One region of the Pseudoalteromonas nanhaiensis genome, then DNA from elsewhere that is predicted to be linked to it. Evidence: predicted binding sites of a transcription regulator. Region 1 holds the regulator's gene; the other holds the start of a gene.
What was found. The regulator ArgR, encoded in region 1, controls arginine synthesis, uptake and breakdown. The targets are predictions, from matches to a motif close to ANTGAATANNTATTCANT.

Region 1 (8,009 bases):
AAAAAAGGCTTAATTGAACGTGTGAAACGTGAAGGTAAGCACAGCAAAGCTGATTTGGTGCTTACTTCAAACTTTAGCGCACTTATTCAATTAGAAGATCTTGGCTTAACTCAATCAATAAAAAGCGATGTTATAGATGCAAATGTTCCTAGCACATTTCGTGATGCTGATGGCCAATGGATCGCTTTAACGAAACGAGTTCGTAATGTTTACTCTTCAAAAGAGCGTGTTGGCGCACTCGCTGATTTAAGTTATGAAGACTTGGCTGATCCTAAATATAAAGGCAAAATCTGTACTCGCTCAGGTAAGCATCCATACAATTTAGGTTTAGTTGCTTCTATGGTTGCGCACCATGGCGAAACAAAAACTAAACAATGGTTAGAGGGCGTTAAAGCCAATTTAGCACGTAAGCCACAAGGTAACGACAGAGCGCAAGTCAAAGCTGTGAAAGAAGGATTATGTGATCTGGCATTAGGCAACAGCTACTATTTTGGTAAAATGATGCAAGATGAGCAGCAAAAGTCATGGGCTGAAGCGGTTAATATTAACTTTCCAAACCAAACCAGTCGTGGCTCACATATTAATGTTTCGGGTGTTGTTATGACGCGATACGCTAAAAATCCGGAAAATGCCTTGAAACTGATTGAGTATATGACCGACAATAAAGCGCAAAATATGTATGCTTCGGTCAATATGGAATACCCAGTAAAGCAAGGGGTTGCATTGTCTGAGATGGTTGCGTCATGGGGTGAGTTTAAAGAAGATAGTCTTGCTCTTGATGAAATAAGTAAATACCGTCCTGTTGCGTTAAAGCTTATTGACGAAGTAAAGTTTGACTTATAACGAGGTTTTTCCTCGTCTTTTATAAAAGCTGTTTTTTAACAGCTTTTATTTTATCTGGTATTAATCCACTTATGCATGTGAAGTTTTCGTTGTCGCGTTGGCAAGTATTGGCTTGGCTAATCGGTTTGCTACTTGTTACGCCGCTAGGTTTTTTATTGTTTGAATCTCTGCAAGGTGGTTCGGATGTCTTTCAGCATTTATTCGATACTGTTTTGTGGGACTACACGCGTAATACCCTTGTACTCATAGCAGGGGTTGGGTTATTGAGCTGTGTTATTGCGCTGCCGCTTGCGTGGTTGACTGCGTACTGTGAATTTCCTGGTCGAAAACACTTTGAATGGGCACTGATGCTGCCTTTGGCAATGCCAACTTATCTCATTGCTTATGTTTATACGGACTTACTTGATTATGCTGGGCCTGTGCAAATTGCGCTCAGGGACTGGTTTGATTGGCAGTCACCCGATGATTATTGGTTTTTTGATATTCGAACTTTGCCGGGTGCAATTATTATGATTGCATTAGTACTGTATCCGTATCTTTATCTTATTTTTAAAACGGCCTTAAGAGAGCAATCTTTTAAATTAGTGCAAGCTAGTCAGTTAATGGGGTTATCGCCATTACAAAGCTTTTTACGGGTAAGTTTACCGCTTGGTCGAGGGGCAATTGTGGCAGGAGTTACGTTAATCAGTATGGAAGCTATGGCTGATTTTGCCACTGTTAATTACTTTGCAGTGAGCACACTAACGACCGCTGTTTACGATACCTGGCTTGGCTATTATTCATTAACCGCTGCGGCAAAAATATCAGGCATTATGCTGCTTATTTTGTTTCTCACTATTATGGTTGAGCGCTTTAGTCGTCGTAATCAAGCTGTGTATGAACGCCAGTCGAGCATTAACAGCGCAACTTTATATCGCTTTAAAGGTAGCACAGCATGGGCTGCAAGTTTAGTCTGCACAGTTGTGTTGGTACTTGCTTTTGTCTTGCCAGTTGGAGTGCTTGTTAAATACGCCATTGTTTATGCGGATGAAGCATGGAATGGGGCATTTTTTAATTATGCTTGGCAGAGCTTTAAAGTCGCCATTGCTGTCAGCCTAGTGACAATCCTTCTTAGCTTGTTGGTACTGTTTTATCAGCGTATTGCTAAACAAGCGTATCCACTCATTCCGGGGCGTTTAGCAAGTACGGGTTATGCGCTACCGGGTACGGTACTGGCGATTGCGGTATTGTTACCACTAACACAAATTGATGATGCACTTAATCAATGGCTTGAACCAATAGGTTTATCGCCGGGTTTACTTCTGAGTGGGACATTATTTGCGATGATTTTTGCGTATATTGTGCGCTTTTACGCGATTGCACATGGCGCCCTTGAAAGCAGCTTTTTACGTATTAGCCCTTCTCTTGATATGGCAAGTCAATCTATGGGTAAAAGTGCATTTCAAACCTTGTATAAAGTACATCTGCCTTTACTTAAACGCGGCATTTTAACCGCTGGGCTTCTGGTATTTATTGAATGTATGAAAGAGCTACCCGCGGCCTTGTTATTACGACCGTTTAATTTTGAAACTCTTGCAACTCATGTTTTTCAATATGTTAGTGATGAGCAGTTAGAGTTAGCGTCTATCTCAGCCCTATTTATTGTGTTAGTCGGGCTTATTCCTTTGTATTTCGTTAATCGTTCGATGGAGCAAAATCATTCATGAGTCATTTGATAATTAAAAATTTAGCTTATCAATACAATGGCACTAAGGTATTGGATGCGCTTAATTTGAATGTTGAACAAGACGAAATCGTTTGCCTGCTGGGGGCAAGTGGTTGCGGTAAAACAACGACGTTAAAAGCGATTGCCGGAATTATAGAGCCCTCACAAGGTTTTATGAGCATTGATTCGCTTGTCGTTAATGACGACAAGCATTTTGTTGCACCAGAAAAACGTAATATTGGCATGATGTTTCAAGATTACGCGTTATTTCCTCACTTATCGGTGAGCGACAATATTGCATTTGGTTTAACCAATATGAGTAAGTCGCAAAAGCGTGAGCGCGTGGATGAAATGCTGATCTTAGTTAAGTTAACTGGCTGTGCAGAACGTTATCCGCATCAATTATCAGGTGGTCAACAACAGCGTGTTGCAATTGCTCGTGCGCTTGCTTATAAACCCAGCTTGTTATTACTTGATGAGCCATTTTCTAATATCGATACGCAGGTTCGCTTTGAGTTAATTGCCGACATCCGCCGTATCATTAAAGCTCAGCAAGTATCAGCAGTATTTGTTACCCATTCGAAGGAAGAGGCGTTTGCGTTTGCTGACACCTTGGCTGTAATGCATGGTGGAAAAATAGCCCAACAAGGCTCATCAGAACAGTTATTTAGCCAACCTAACTCAAAGGAGGTTGCAGAGTTTCTTGGTACAGGCATATACTTAACGGCGAAAGTCTTAACGCCAACTGAATACGAAACGGCGTTTGGTGTAATACATTCACTCACAGTAAATAACAGTGCTCACAAACAAGGGCAAGTTTATGTACGGCCTCATTATATTCAGTTATGTGAAGCTGATCAGAGTGATGAAAATAGCCTGACAATTTTGCACAGACGCTTTATAGGCACACGTTATGTTTATCGTGTGAATATAGCGGGGCAGGAGTGTGAAGTCGCTGCAGAGCAAGACCGCGTGTTTGCAGTTGAGCAGCCTGTAAAAATAAAAATAATGCCGCACACAGTCAATTTTTTTCATGATTAGTACTACTTAACAATCTTGAATTCTTGGCTAGGTGCAAATAACGAGAAGCTAAGGATTCACTATGGCGCAAGCGCAATCTGGGATTTGTGCTGAAGCAAACTTACATGGTTTGCACCTGTTTTTTAATGTTTATGATGGCCATGACGAGTCATTACGTAAAAAGCTAAAACGCGTGAGCGTCATTCAAGATGAGTTTGCGGATCAGTTCTCAGAAGCCATGCTGTCGTGCGTGGTTGCGCTTGGTGCGCAATATTGGCCGCATATTTTGCCTGAGTTTATTCCAAGTCAATTACAAAGCTTTCCTAATGTGACTCATAGTGAACATGTTATGAGTGCACAGCCATTTGATTTATTTGTACAAATTCGTTCAGACCGTGAAGATGTTAACCATCTTTTTGCCCTACAGATCTTGAAATTATTTACGCCAGATGTAGAACTTGTGGAGCAAGTGCGTAACTTTCGTTTTTTAGATGGCCGCGACTTTAACGGCTTTATTTATGCGGGTGACACCCCTCATGGTAGACAAAAACGCAGTACCGCATTGATAGACAGGCCGGGGCATTTTGAAGATCAAGGCAGCTACATTCATGTTCAGCGCTTTGTGCACGATTTAAGTGTTTGGCAACATTTGTCGTTATCAGAGCAAGAGCAAATCATGGGGCGTACACGTCTTGATAACACCTTGATTGTGCCCGCTGTAGAAACCAGTCATGCGGTTCGTAGTGAATTAAAAGATGAGCATGGCCAGCCACTATTGCTAAACCAAAGCATGCCATTTGGTGATGTGCATAAGCAGGGAATTTTAATGGTTTCGTGTGCTGCGCAAGGGGATGCGTTTGAACAGGTATTAAAGAGTCGCTTAGGGCAGGGCGATTGCTATGATCATTGGCTCGATTTTACTCAAGCCGATATGGGATCTGCGTTTTTCGCCCCGTCAGTAAACTTTTTAAAGCAGCTTTAAACTGTATCGAATAAAGTGCGCACGCGCTCAAGCGTGACATCGATTTCAGAAATCTTCGCAGGGGCGATAAAAATAGTGTCGTCACCTGCAATCGTACCTAGTACACCATCCGCCTTACCGAGTGAATCAAGTAAGCGAGCAATTAATTGTGCTGCGCCTGGACTGGTGCGAATAATGATCATCATTTCGTTATGCATAATATCGATAACAAGTTGGCGAAGCGGGCTTTTCGCTGTTGGCACACCCATTTCAGCCGGTAAACAATACACCATTTCTTGTTTTGCATTGCGAGTACGTACCGCACCGAACTTGCTTAACATGCGAGAGACTTTACTTTGGCTAATATTATCAAAGCCTTGCTCTTTTAATGCTTCGACAATCTCACCTTGTGAGCCGAAGTTTTCTTCTTTTAATAGCGCTTTAAACGCTTTGATCAGTGCTTCTTGTTTGTCTTGTGGTTGCATGTTGCCGTTTCTTTATTCATAAAATGTAGGGTAATTCTACACAACTCTGCATATTTATGCAGTATTAGTTTACAAAGTCGTCCAAAATGCTGTGTCTTTACAGCCAAGTTTACAACTATGGTCGAAATTATACGCGAAATAAGCAGGATAAATTTGTTTTTAGTCGCTAATTTCATTATCTTTAGGGCCACAAATATTTCCTACCTCAAATTACGGAGAATTCCAATGAAAGTTGCTGTTTTAGGCGCAGCTGGCGGTATCGGCCAAGCATTGTCTTTATTATTAAAAACAAGTTTACCTGCAGGTTCTGAATTATCATTATACGATGTTGCCCCTGTTGTTCCTGGTGTAGCGGTTGATCTTTCTCACATCCCAACAGACGTTAAAGTTGAAGGTTTCGGTGCTGATAACCTAGACGATGCTTTAGTTGGTTGTGATATCGTTCTTATCCCAGCGGGTATGCCGCGTAAGCCGGGTATGGACCGTGCGGACCTTTTCAACGTAAACGCAGGTATCATCAAAACATTAGCTGAAGGCATCGTTAAAAACTGTCCTAAAGCGTTAGTTGGTATCATTACTAACCCAGTAAACGGCACTGTGCCAATCGTTGCTGAAGTATTCAAAAAAGCGGGTACTTACGATGCTGGCCGTGTATTCGGTATCACAACACTTGACGTGATCCGTTCAGAAGCATTTGTTGCTGAACTTAAAGGTTTAAGCGCTACTGACGTTAAAGTTCCAGTGATCGGTGGCCACTCAGGCACTACAATCCTTCCTCTTCTATCTCAAGTTGAAGGTGTTACTTTCACTGACGAAGAAGTGGCAGCATTAACTCCACGTATCCAAAACGCAGGTACTGAAGTTGTTAACGCTAAAGCGGGTGGCGGTTCAGCGACTCTTTCAATGGGTGCAGCAGCAGCACGTTTCTGTATGTCTTTAGTTAAAGGCTTACAAGGTGAAGAAGTGGTTGATTACGCATACGTTGCAGTTGAAAACGGTGACGCAGCATACTTTGCACACCCAGTACGTTTAGGTAAGAACGGTGTTGAAGAAATTCTTTCTTACGGTGAATTAAGCGCTTTCGAAGAGCAAGCTAAAAACGACATGCTTGAAACGCTTAATAAAGACATCCAAGAAGGTGTTGATTTCATCAACGGTTAATTCCGATAGATGATAGGTGCTATTAAAGCACCTAAAACAAAAAAGCCTGCATATGCAGGCTTTTTTAATGGCTCGAATAAATAGCGTTTAATGATCGCGGGCAACGGCGATGCGTGCCAAGCTCTCTAATGCTTGCTTGTATGGCGTTTCTGGTAAAAATGCAATACAGGCGATGGCTTTATCTGCCTCTTGCTCTGCCTTTTGCATTGTAAACTCAAGTGCTTTGGTATCAGCTAACGCCTCAAGAATGCTTTCTAGGTGATCCATACCATTGCCAAGTTCAATTGCTTCACGAACGAGCTTGATTTGCTCTGGCGTGCCTTTTTGCATGGCATAAATAAGCGGTAAGGTAGGTTTACCCTCGGCTAAATCATCACCAATATTTTTACCAAGTTGCTCAGCATCGGCGTTGTAATCAAGCACATCATCAACAAGCTGAAAGGCTGTTCCTAAATGCATGCCATAAAGGTTTAATGCCTCAAGCGTTTTATCATCTTGTTCAGTGATAATTGCTGCAAGGCCAGTTGCTGCTTCAAATAACTTAGCTGTTTTGCTGTAAATGACCTGCATATAGCTTTGTTCTGTGGTGTCAGGATCGTTACAGTTCATTAGCTGTAATACTTCACCTTCAGCAATGACATTCGTTGCATCAGCTAAAATTTCCATGATTGGCATTTTACCAAGACCAACCATCAACTGAAATGAGCGTGTGTAAATAAAATCACCAACTAGCACGCTAGCGGCATTGCCAAACTCAGCATTTGCTGTAGGCGTACCACGACGTAAATGTGACTCATCAACAACATCATCATGCAGTAAAGTTGCAGTGTGAATAAATTCGATGATAGTGGCCAGTGTAATGTGGTCTTTACCTTCATAGCCTAAAGCTTTTGCTGCTAAAATGGCCAACATAGGGCGAACACGCTTACCACCGCTGTTTACTATATATAAACCGAGTTGATTGACCAATGCGACATCTGAGCGCATTTGGGCATGTATAAGTTGATTGACGTCATTCATCTCATGATCGATTAACGTCTGGATAGCTTTTATATCCATTGATCTCCGAGCCAATATTTATGGGTATACGAGGCTGATTGTACAACAAAAAAAGCACTTGCTCGATATTTTGTGCTGATTCAGTAAAAAAACACTGTAAAGTTTTTTATTTTAAATCAAATTTGAACAGTTAATTGTAGTTGTTTGGTTGAATAGTAAACATGCTTGCATTTATTTAACGGCGCTTTTGACGTGTTAATTTAATTGTCATGAGATCGTAAAAACCGCTTGGCATACGTTGTTTTTAGGATAGAATAAGGAAAAATATTGAATTGCTCTCAATGCAGCTATTTTTTATTCATTTTATAGCAAAAGAGGCTTGCTAGTTTTTGCGCATTAGCGTAAACTTCGCGCCCTATTGAAGAATATTTTAGTTGCGTCGATTTGAGGGCGCACAGACGGAGTTAATTATGTACGCGGTTTTCCAAAGTGGTGGTAAACAGCACCGTGTGACTGAAGGTCAAACAATTCGTCTTGAAAAATTAGACGTTGAAACTGGTGCAGCAGTTGAATTTGATTCAGTACTTTTAGTTGCTGATGGTGAGAAAATCGAGATCGGTGTACCGTTCGTAAACGGTGGTAAAGTAACAGCTGAGGTTGTTTCACACGGTCGCGGTGAGAAAGTGAAGATTGTTAAATTTAGACGTCGTAAGCATTCTCGTAAGCAAATGGGCCATCGTCAATGGTTCACTGAAGTTAAAATCACTGGCATTAGCGCTTAATTAGAGGTACTGAGAAATGGCACATAAAAAAGCAGCTGGTAGTACTCGTAACG
Region 2 (8,009 bases), on a different contig from region 1:
AGAAGTGTTCGAAAAGCGTCATGGTATCCGTTTAGGTTTCATGTCTTTCTACGTGAAAGCAGTTACTGAAGCACTTAAGCGTTTCCCTGAGGTGAATGCATCTATCGATGGTGATGATATCGTTTATCATAACTACTTCGACATCAGCATTGCGGTTTCAACTCCACGTGGTCTTGTTACACCAGTTCTTAAAGACTGTGACAAGCTATCAGTGGCAGAAATCGAAAAAGGTATCCGTGAATTAGCACTTAAAGGTCGTGACGGTAAACTATCTATCGAAGATATGACTGGTGGTAACTTCACAATTACTAACGGTGGTGTATTCGGTTCATTACTTTCTACACCTATCATCAACTTGCCACAGTCTTCAATCTTGGGTATGCATAAAATCCAAGATCGCCCAATGGCTGTTAACGGTAAAGTTGAAATCTTACCAATGATGTATTTAGCGTTATCTTACGATCACCGCCAAATCGATGGTAAAGAATCAGTAGGCTTCCTAGTAACAATTAAAGAGTTACTTGAAGATCCAACTCGTTTACTACTAGATGTTTAATCTGGTTGTATAAAAACTAAGCTGTGAACCCTGTTCACAGCTTTTTTTTTGCGCCTTTGGTCTAACTGGGGTTTTCATGTGGAGCCTTGGGATTTATACTAAGTGCGCAATTTGGGATAGCTGTTTATTTTGCATAAATATTCAGCTCTTTTAGTATAAAAAATTGGATAAAGCATCATGAATTTGCATGAGTATCAGGCAAAACAACTTTTTGCCGAATATGGTTTACCAGTTTCTCAAGGTTTCGCTTGCGATACACCTGAAGAAGCTGCAGCAGCTGCTGAGAAAATCGGCGGTGATATGTGGGTTGTTAAAACACAGGTTCACGCAGGTGGCCGTGGTAAAGCTGGCGGTGTTAAGCTAGTTAAAACAATCGACGAAGTAAAAGAGTTCGCTGCGAACTGGTTAGGTAAAAACTTAGTTACTTACCAAACAGACGAAAATGGTCAGCCAGTAGCTAAAATCCTTGTTGAAAGCTGCACTGACATCGCTAACGAATTATACCTTGGCGCTGTAGTAGATCGTGCTTCTCGTAAAGTTGTTTTCATGGCATCTACTGAAGGTGGTGTTGAAATCGAGCAAGTTGCAGAAGAAACTCCAGAACTAATTCACAAAGCTGAGATCGATCCACTAGTTGGTCCACAAGCATACCAAGCTCGTGAATTAGGCTTCAAACTAGGTTTAAACCCTACTCAAATGAAACAGTTCGTTAAGATCTTCATGGGTCTTGCTAACATGTTCAACGATTTCGATTTCGCACTATTAGAAATCAACCCGCTAGTAATTACAGACGAAGGTAACCTTCACTGTCTAGACGGTAAAATCGGTGTAGATGGTAACGCGCTTTACCGTCAACCTAAAATCCGTGAAATGCACGATCCTTCACAAGAAGATGCACGTGAAGCTCACGCTGCAAGCTTCGAGCTTAACTACGTTGCACTAGACGGTAACGTTGGTTGTATGGTTAACGGTGCAGGCCTTGCAATGGGTACTATGGACATCGTAAACCTACACGGTGGTAAGCCAGCTAACTTCCTAGATGTTGGTGGTGGTGCTACTAAAGAGCGTGTATCTGAAGCATTCAAGATCATCTTATCTGACGACAACGTTAAAGCTGTTTTAGTTAACATCTTTGGTGGTATCGTACGTTGTGACATGATCGCTGAAGGTATCATTGGCGCAGTTAAAGAAGTAGGCGTAAACGTTCCTGTAGTAGTACGTTTAGAAGGTACTAACGCTGAACTAGGTCGTGAAGTACTTGCTAATTCTGACCTTAACATCATCGCTGCTGAATCACTAACAGACGCAGCTGAAAAAGTTGTTGCTGCTGCGGAGGGCAAATAATGTCTGTATTAATCAATAAAGATACAAAAGTTATCTGTCAAGGTTTCACAGGTGGCCAAGGTACTTTCCACTCTGAGCAAGCGCTTGAGTACGGTACACAAATGGTTGGTGGTGTAAGCCCAGGTAAAGGCGGTCAAACGCACCTTGGTCTTCCAGTATTCAACACAGTACGTGACGCTGTTGAAGCAACTGGTGCAACTGCATCAGTTATCTATGTACCAGCACCTTTCTGTAAAGATGCAATCTTAGAAGCTATCGATGCTGGCATCGAGCTTATCGTTTGTATCACTGAAGGTATCCCAACACTAGACATGGTTGACGTTAAAGTTAAGCTTGAGCAAACTGGTGTTCGTATGATCGGTCCTAACTGCCCAGGTGTTATCACTCCGGGTGAAACGAAGATCGGTATCATGCCTGGTCACATCCACAAGCCTGGTAAAGTAGGTATCGTATCACGTTCTGGTACTTTAACTTACGAAGCGGTTAAACAAACTACTGACGCTGGTTTCGGCCAATCAACATGTGTTGGTATCGGTGGTGACCCAATCCCTGGCACTAACTTCATCGACGTTTTAGAAATGTTCGAAAAAGACGAGCAAACTGAAGCAATCGTAATGATCGGTGAAATCGGTGGTACTGCAGAAGAAGAAGCTGCAGAATACATCAAGCACAACGTGACTAAACCAGTTGTTTCTTACATTGCAGGTGTTACGGCTCCTCCAGGTAAGCGCATGGGTCACGCAGGTGCAATCATCGCAGGTGGTAAAGGTACTGCTGATGAGAAATTTGCTGCATTAGAAGCTGCTGGCGTAAAAACTGTACGTTCACTAGCTGACATCGGTGCTGCACTTAAAGAGAAAACAGGCTGGTAATCAGTTTTAATCTCTTAAAAAAGGCTCGCTTATGCGGGCCTTTTTTGTATCTGAGAGTTTCCTAGTTTGTGCACGAAAATTCTAGCTGTAGATTAAGAATAATAATGCTTTATTTGTGAATAAAAATTCCATACACTGATACCTTGTTTATTTGTTTTTATATAAAACGCTGTTATTAAAAAAGGTAAATATCACGTGCGTACCACAGAATTGGTAGATGGATTTCGCCAGTCAACTCCTTATGTTAATGCTCACCGAGGTAAAACTTTCGTTGTAATGCTCGGCGGAGAAGCAATTGATCAGCCAGGTTGTCGTAGCATCATTAATGATGTTGCATTATTAACGAGCTTAGGTATCAAAATTGTTTTAGTGTTTGGTGCAAGGCCACAGTTCAATGCGGCACTGCAAGAATTTGGCATAACTAGTCAGTTTCATAATGAAATACGTGTTACTGATAACGCGACTTTTGATGTAATAAAGAAAGTTGCGGGTGCAATGCAGTTCGATATTACTGCACGTTTATCGACCTCGCTAAGTAGTACTCCTATGACTGGCTCATACTTGAATGTGGTCAGCGGTAATTTTGTTATCGCTCAGCCTTTAGGAGTTGACGAAGGCATTGATTATCATCACTCAGGCCGTGTAAGACGTATTGATGTTGAAGGGATTCGTCATCAATTAAACAATAACAGTATCGTACTCCTTGGTCCGATTGCCGCCTCAGTGACAGGTGAAAGTTTTAATTTAACCGCTGAAGAAATTGCAACTCAGGTTGCATTAAAACTACGTGCCGACAAAATGCTTGGTTTTTGTAAAGAGGCCGGTATCTTGGATGAAAACGGTGAAGCAATTGCCGAGCTTATGCCAAATGAGGCAGAATCTGTCTTAGCAAACTACCGTAATCAACCTGATTCATGTTTAAGTGCAACGGTATTCTTACAAGCGGCCATTGATGCATGTCGTGGCGGCGTACATCGTTGTCATCTTGTTAGTTACAAAGAAGATGGCGCATTATTACAAGAGCTTTTCTCATTAGATGGCATTGGTACGCAAATCGCGCCGCAAAGCTCCGAACAGTTACGTAGTGCAACAATATCTGATATTACCGGGATTATTAATCTGATCAGACCGCTTGAAGAGCAGGGCTATTTAGTTAGGCGTTCTAGAGAGCAGCTTGAGATAGAAATAGAGCAATTTACTGTCATTGAGCGTGATGGTTTAATTATCGCCTGTGCCGCTTTATACCCATTTGCTGAAGAACAAGTGGGGGAGTTTGCAAGTCTGGCTGTTCATCCACAATACCGAGATGCAGATAGAGGGAGTTACCTACTGCGTTTTATTATTAATAAAGCTAAACGTGCTGGTTACTCGCATTTATTCGCTTTAACCACACGCAGTATTCATTGGTTTTTAGAACAAAGCTTTGAATTGGTGACCGTTGATGAGTTACCGGCGAAGAAAAAGGCACTGTATAACTATGAGCGCCGTTCTAAAGTACTGCGACTGGACCTTACTAAACTAAGTAAAAACCGTTGATAGGACAACTGAGTGGGTTGCTATAAAAAAGGTGACGCATGTGCGTCACCTCTAATTCTATATATTGTATTTAATTAATACTCATAGTTAATGTGCTGATAAAAGCGCACACGTAAATCTTGGCGCGTTGGATTAAAGGCCAGCTCGTCAGTTACTTCATTAATTGCGCTTTGCACTTGATTCATAAACTTACCATAACCAATGTCATGCTTGTCTTTATCGGCTGCGGCAATCACAAAATGTAGAGAATCAACAAGTTGATTTGCATCCCAATAATGTTGTAATTGCACTTGCTCTGAGCTGCAATCAAAGGTTAGCTTTTGCAGTTCACTGTTACTTTGTGCGTTATCAATATTGCTATTACGAACAATAGGGCGGGTACCATTAGCGATAAAAGCACCAAGGGTTAGCGCTCGTTTTTCGCAAGCTCGTTTAAATGCATCAAAAATATATTGATAAAATTGCGTGTAATTCTCTTCATTCAACATATGTTGAAATTGCGTTTTAATCGCGCGGGTTACTGGTATAGAAAACCCAGCATAAGTCATTTCACTGTGCTGTGTTGGTAAATGACATTGGCGAGATTGATAGCGTGGATATAAGCTACGCAATTTATAGCCATAGCTTTCTTTGTGACCTTTTGCTTTAGCAAATAAATCATAAGTAAGATGCTGGTGATCGCGAATTTTAAGTGGAGGTTGACCGCTTAATAGTTTTTCTTGTAATGAGTTTATAACGCGCTGTACGTTATGATGAAAACTTGCTGCATTAGCACGAATATCTTCACCTGTAGCCAAAAATAATAAACGAATTTTTTTGCATTTTACTTCATCAGCGGCAAACACATTATGTGCTTCGTGGTATTGTGGGTTATAGAAAAATAAAATCTGCTTAGCGGTTTCTAAACTATATGCCTCATCATGGTAACGAACGACAGGTAACTTATCGTTAGCGATCAGATGTACATTGTGCAGTTCATATTCATCACATAGTGCAAATAACTCCCTTGCAAGACGCTTATAAGCACAGCTTACATTACTAAACTGAGCAAAAAACTCATCAGTAGGTTTAAACTCAACTAGCACATACTGGTTAGCACGCGCAGAGCTTGGAATATAGACTCTATGTTGATTGAGCGAAGCCATCTTTTTTCCTTATTGGTAGTGAAACTGACGGCACTATATCGCTAGTCAATGATCATTTTATTGCGTTAGAACAATTTTTTTACCGATTTTGCAGCGTCTGTAAACAATGTATTCAATAATCGGCTTATTATCTTCAATAAACATGGCTCAACTACTGTATGTTAGGGTTTGTTTTTGTAATAATGCATTAGTTTTGTCACCATGCAATATTTTGAGGATTATGCTCCTATGGCGGAAATTGAGAATCGCCCAAGTAACTTTATTAGAACGCGTATCGACGAAGATCTCGCAAGCGGTAAGCATGCGACTACACACACGCGTTTTCCACCTGAACCAAACGGTTTTTTACACATTGGTCATGCAAAGTCTATCTGTTTAAATTTTGGTATTGCCCAAGATTATCAAGGTCTTTGTAACTTACGTTTTGATGATACGAATCCAGAAAAAGAAGACATCAATTACGTAAATTCAATTAAAGAAGATGTGCAGTGGTTAGGTTTTCAGTGGGATGGTGAAATTAAGTATTCATCTAACTATTTCGATGCGTTATACGGCTATGCTGTTGAGCTTATCGAAAAAGGCCTTGCGTATGTGTGTTTCTTATCGCCAGATCAAGCACGTGAATACCGTGGTACTTTAAAAGAGCCAGGTAAAAATAGCCCGTACCGTGATACGCCAGTTGAAGAAAACCTAGCGCTATTTGAAAAAATGCGTAATGGCGAATTCAAAGAAGGCGAGTGTGTACTGCGTGCTAAAATCGATATGGCAAGTTCATTCATGGTATTGCGTGATCCGATTTTATACCGTGTACGTTTTGCTCACCACCACCAAACAGGTGATAAGTGGTGTATTTACCCAATGTACGACTTCACGCACTGTATTTCAGATGCGCTAGAAGGTATCACGCATTCATTGTGTACGCTTGAGTTCCAAGATAACCGTCGTTTATACGATTGGGTATTAGATAACATCAGCCTTGAGTGTCACCCACAGCAAATCGAGTTTTCACGATTAAACCTTGAATACACCATTATGTCTAAGCGTAAATTAAACGACTTAGTGGTTAATGGTCATGTTGAAGGCTGGGACGACCCACGTATGCCAACGATTGCTGGTTTACGTCGTCGTGGTTACACACCTGCGTCAGTGCGTGAGTTCTGCTCTCGTATCGGTATCACTAAACAAGAAAACATGGTTGAAATGGGTATGCTAGAAGCATGTATCCGTGAAGACCTAAATGAACATGCACCACGTGCAATGGCTGTTCTTGATCCGGTGAAGATTGTTATCGAAAACTATGATGCAGATAAAGTAGAGACTTTATCAGTTGCCAATCACCCGAATAAAGAAGAGATGGGCCGTCGTGATGTGCCTTTCACACGTGAGATTTATATCGAGCGTGAAGATTTCCGTGAAGAAGCAAATAACAAGTTCAAACGTTTAGTACTTGATAAAGAAGTACGTTTACGTGGTGCTTATGTAATTAAAGCTGAGCGTGTTGAAAAAGACGAGAACGGTGAAATCACCACTATTTTCTGTTCTTACGATCCAGAAACGCTAGGTAAAAACCCAAGCGATGGCCGTAAAGTTAAAGGTGTAATCCATTGGGTATCAGCCAGTGAGTCAATCACCGCTGAAGTACGTTTATACGACCGTTTATTTAACGTACCAAACCCAGCTGCTGCTGAAGACTTCAATGCAACGCTAAATCCAGAATCACTCGTGGTGCTTGCTAACGCGAAACTTGAACCGTCTCTTGCTAATGCACAAGCAGAGCAGGGCTTCCAGTTTGAACGCATGGGCTATTTCTGTCGTGATAACAAAGCCGACTCACTAGTATTTAATCAAACTGTGGGTCTTCGTGATTCATGGGCAAAGATTGAACAAAAGGGCTAAACTTTTAACTAATTGTTTAAGTTTCTAAGCTTAATAAAAAACCCTTTCATTTTAAAAATGAAAGGGTTTTTTTATAACTATTAAAAGCGATTAAAAATAGCCGCGAATACCTAAGCTAAAGTTACGACCAGGTAGTGGTGCTTTTTCTTTAATAAATGAACTGTGAACGAAACCTAATTCATCCGTTAAGTTATCAGCATTAATGTACAGCTGCGTATCGACAGGGCCTAAATCAAGTTGGTAATTTGCCGATGCGTCAAACAGGGTATAACCGTCAGTTTTTGTCTCATAAGCGGTAATATCTGACTGCTCAAAATAATGAGTGCCTGCTAGGCTAAATTGCCAACCGCCAACAGTATACTGTAGTTCAGAACCAAGTTTGTTTGCTGGAATACGTGGTAGGTAACCTTCGCCATCTTTTAATTTAGCAGTTGTTGAATCACCAAACACTTTAACCAATGTGCTAGGTGACACTTGGTAGTGGACGTCAAACTCAATACCGTAAAGTTTTGCATCTTTACTTGCAAATTGATACACCGCCATTGCGTCTTCGTCAGCCTCTGCTGCTGACTCTAGACCGTGTTCTTCATCGAATACGAGCCCAGTACTTTGCTGGTAATAGTAGTTTTCAATGTCGTTGTAGAAAAAGTTAACGGTGTA

Region 2: the regulator ArgR is predicted to act here: its motif matches at 2,887-2,904, upstream of argA (amino-acid N-acetyltransferase).

Annotation. Positions count from the first base shown of each region.
Region 1 covers NZ_JBPNYQ010000001.1:248,853-256,861, forward strand. Annotated here, with positions in the region: gene ACSFVZ_RS01080 (Fe(3+) ABC transporter substrate-binding protein) at 1-843, shown strand, start outside; gene ACSFVZ_RS01085 (ABC transporter permease) at 915-2,549, shown strand; gene ACSFVZ_RS01090 (ABC transporter ATP-binding protein) at 2,546-3,589, shown strand; gene ACSFVZ_RS01095 (Dyp-type peroxidase) at 3,651-4,550, shown strand; gene argR (transcriptional regulator ArgR) at 4,547-5,014, opposite strand; gene mdh (malate dehydrogenase) at 5,240-6,175, shown strand; gene ispB (octaprenyl diphosphate synthase) at 6,263-7,234, opposite strand; gene rplU (50S ribosomal protein L21) at 7,645-7,956, shown strand; gene rpmA (50S ribosomal protein L27) at 7,973-8,009, shown strand, end outside.
Region 2 covers NZ_JBPNYQ010000003.1:146,835-154,843, reverse strand. Annotated here, with positions in the region: gene odhB (2-oxoglutarate dehydrogenase complex dihydrolipoyllysine-residue succinyltransferase) at 1-556, shown strand, start outside; gene sucC (ADP-forming succinate--CoA ligase subunit beta) at 734-1,900, shown strand; gene sucD (succinate--CoA ligase subunit alpha) at 1,900-2,772, shown strand; gene argA (amino-acid N-acetyltransferase) at 2,968-4,308, shown strand; gene ACSFVZ_RS04710 (DUF3083 family protein) at 4,383-5,453, opposite strand; gene glnS (glutamine--tRNA ligase) at 5,682-7,349, shown strand; gene ACSFVZ_RS04700 (TonB-dependent receptor) at 7,440-8,009, opposite strand, start outside.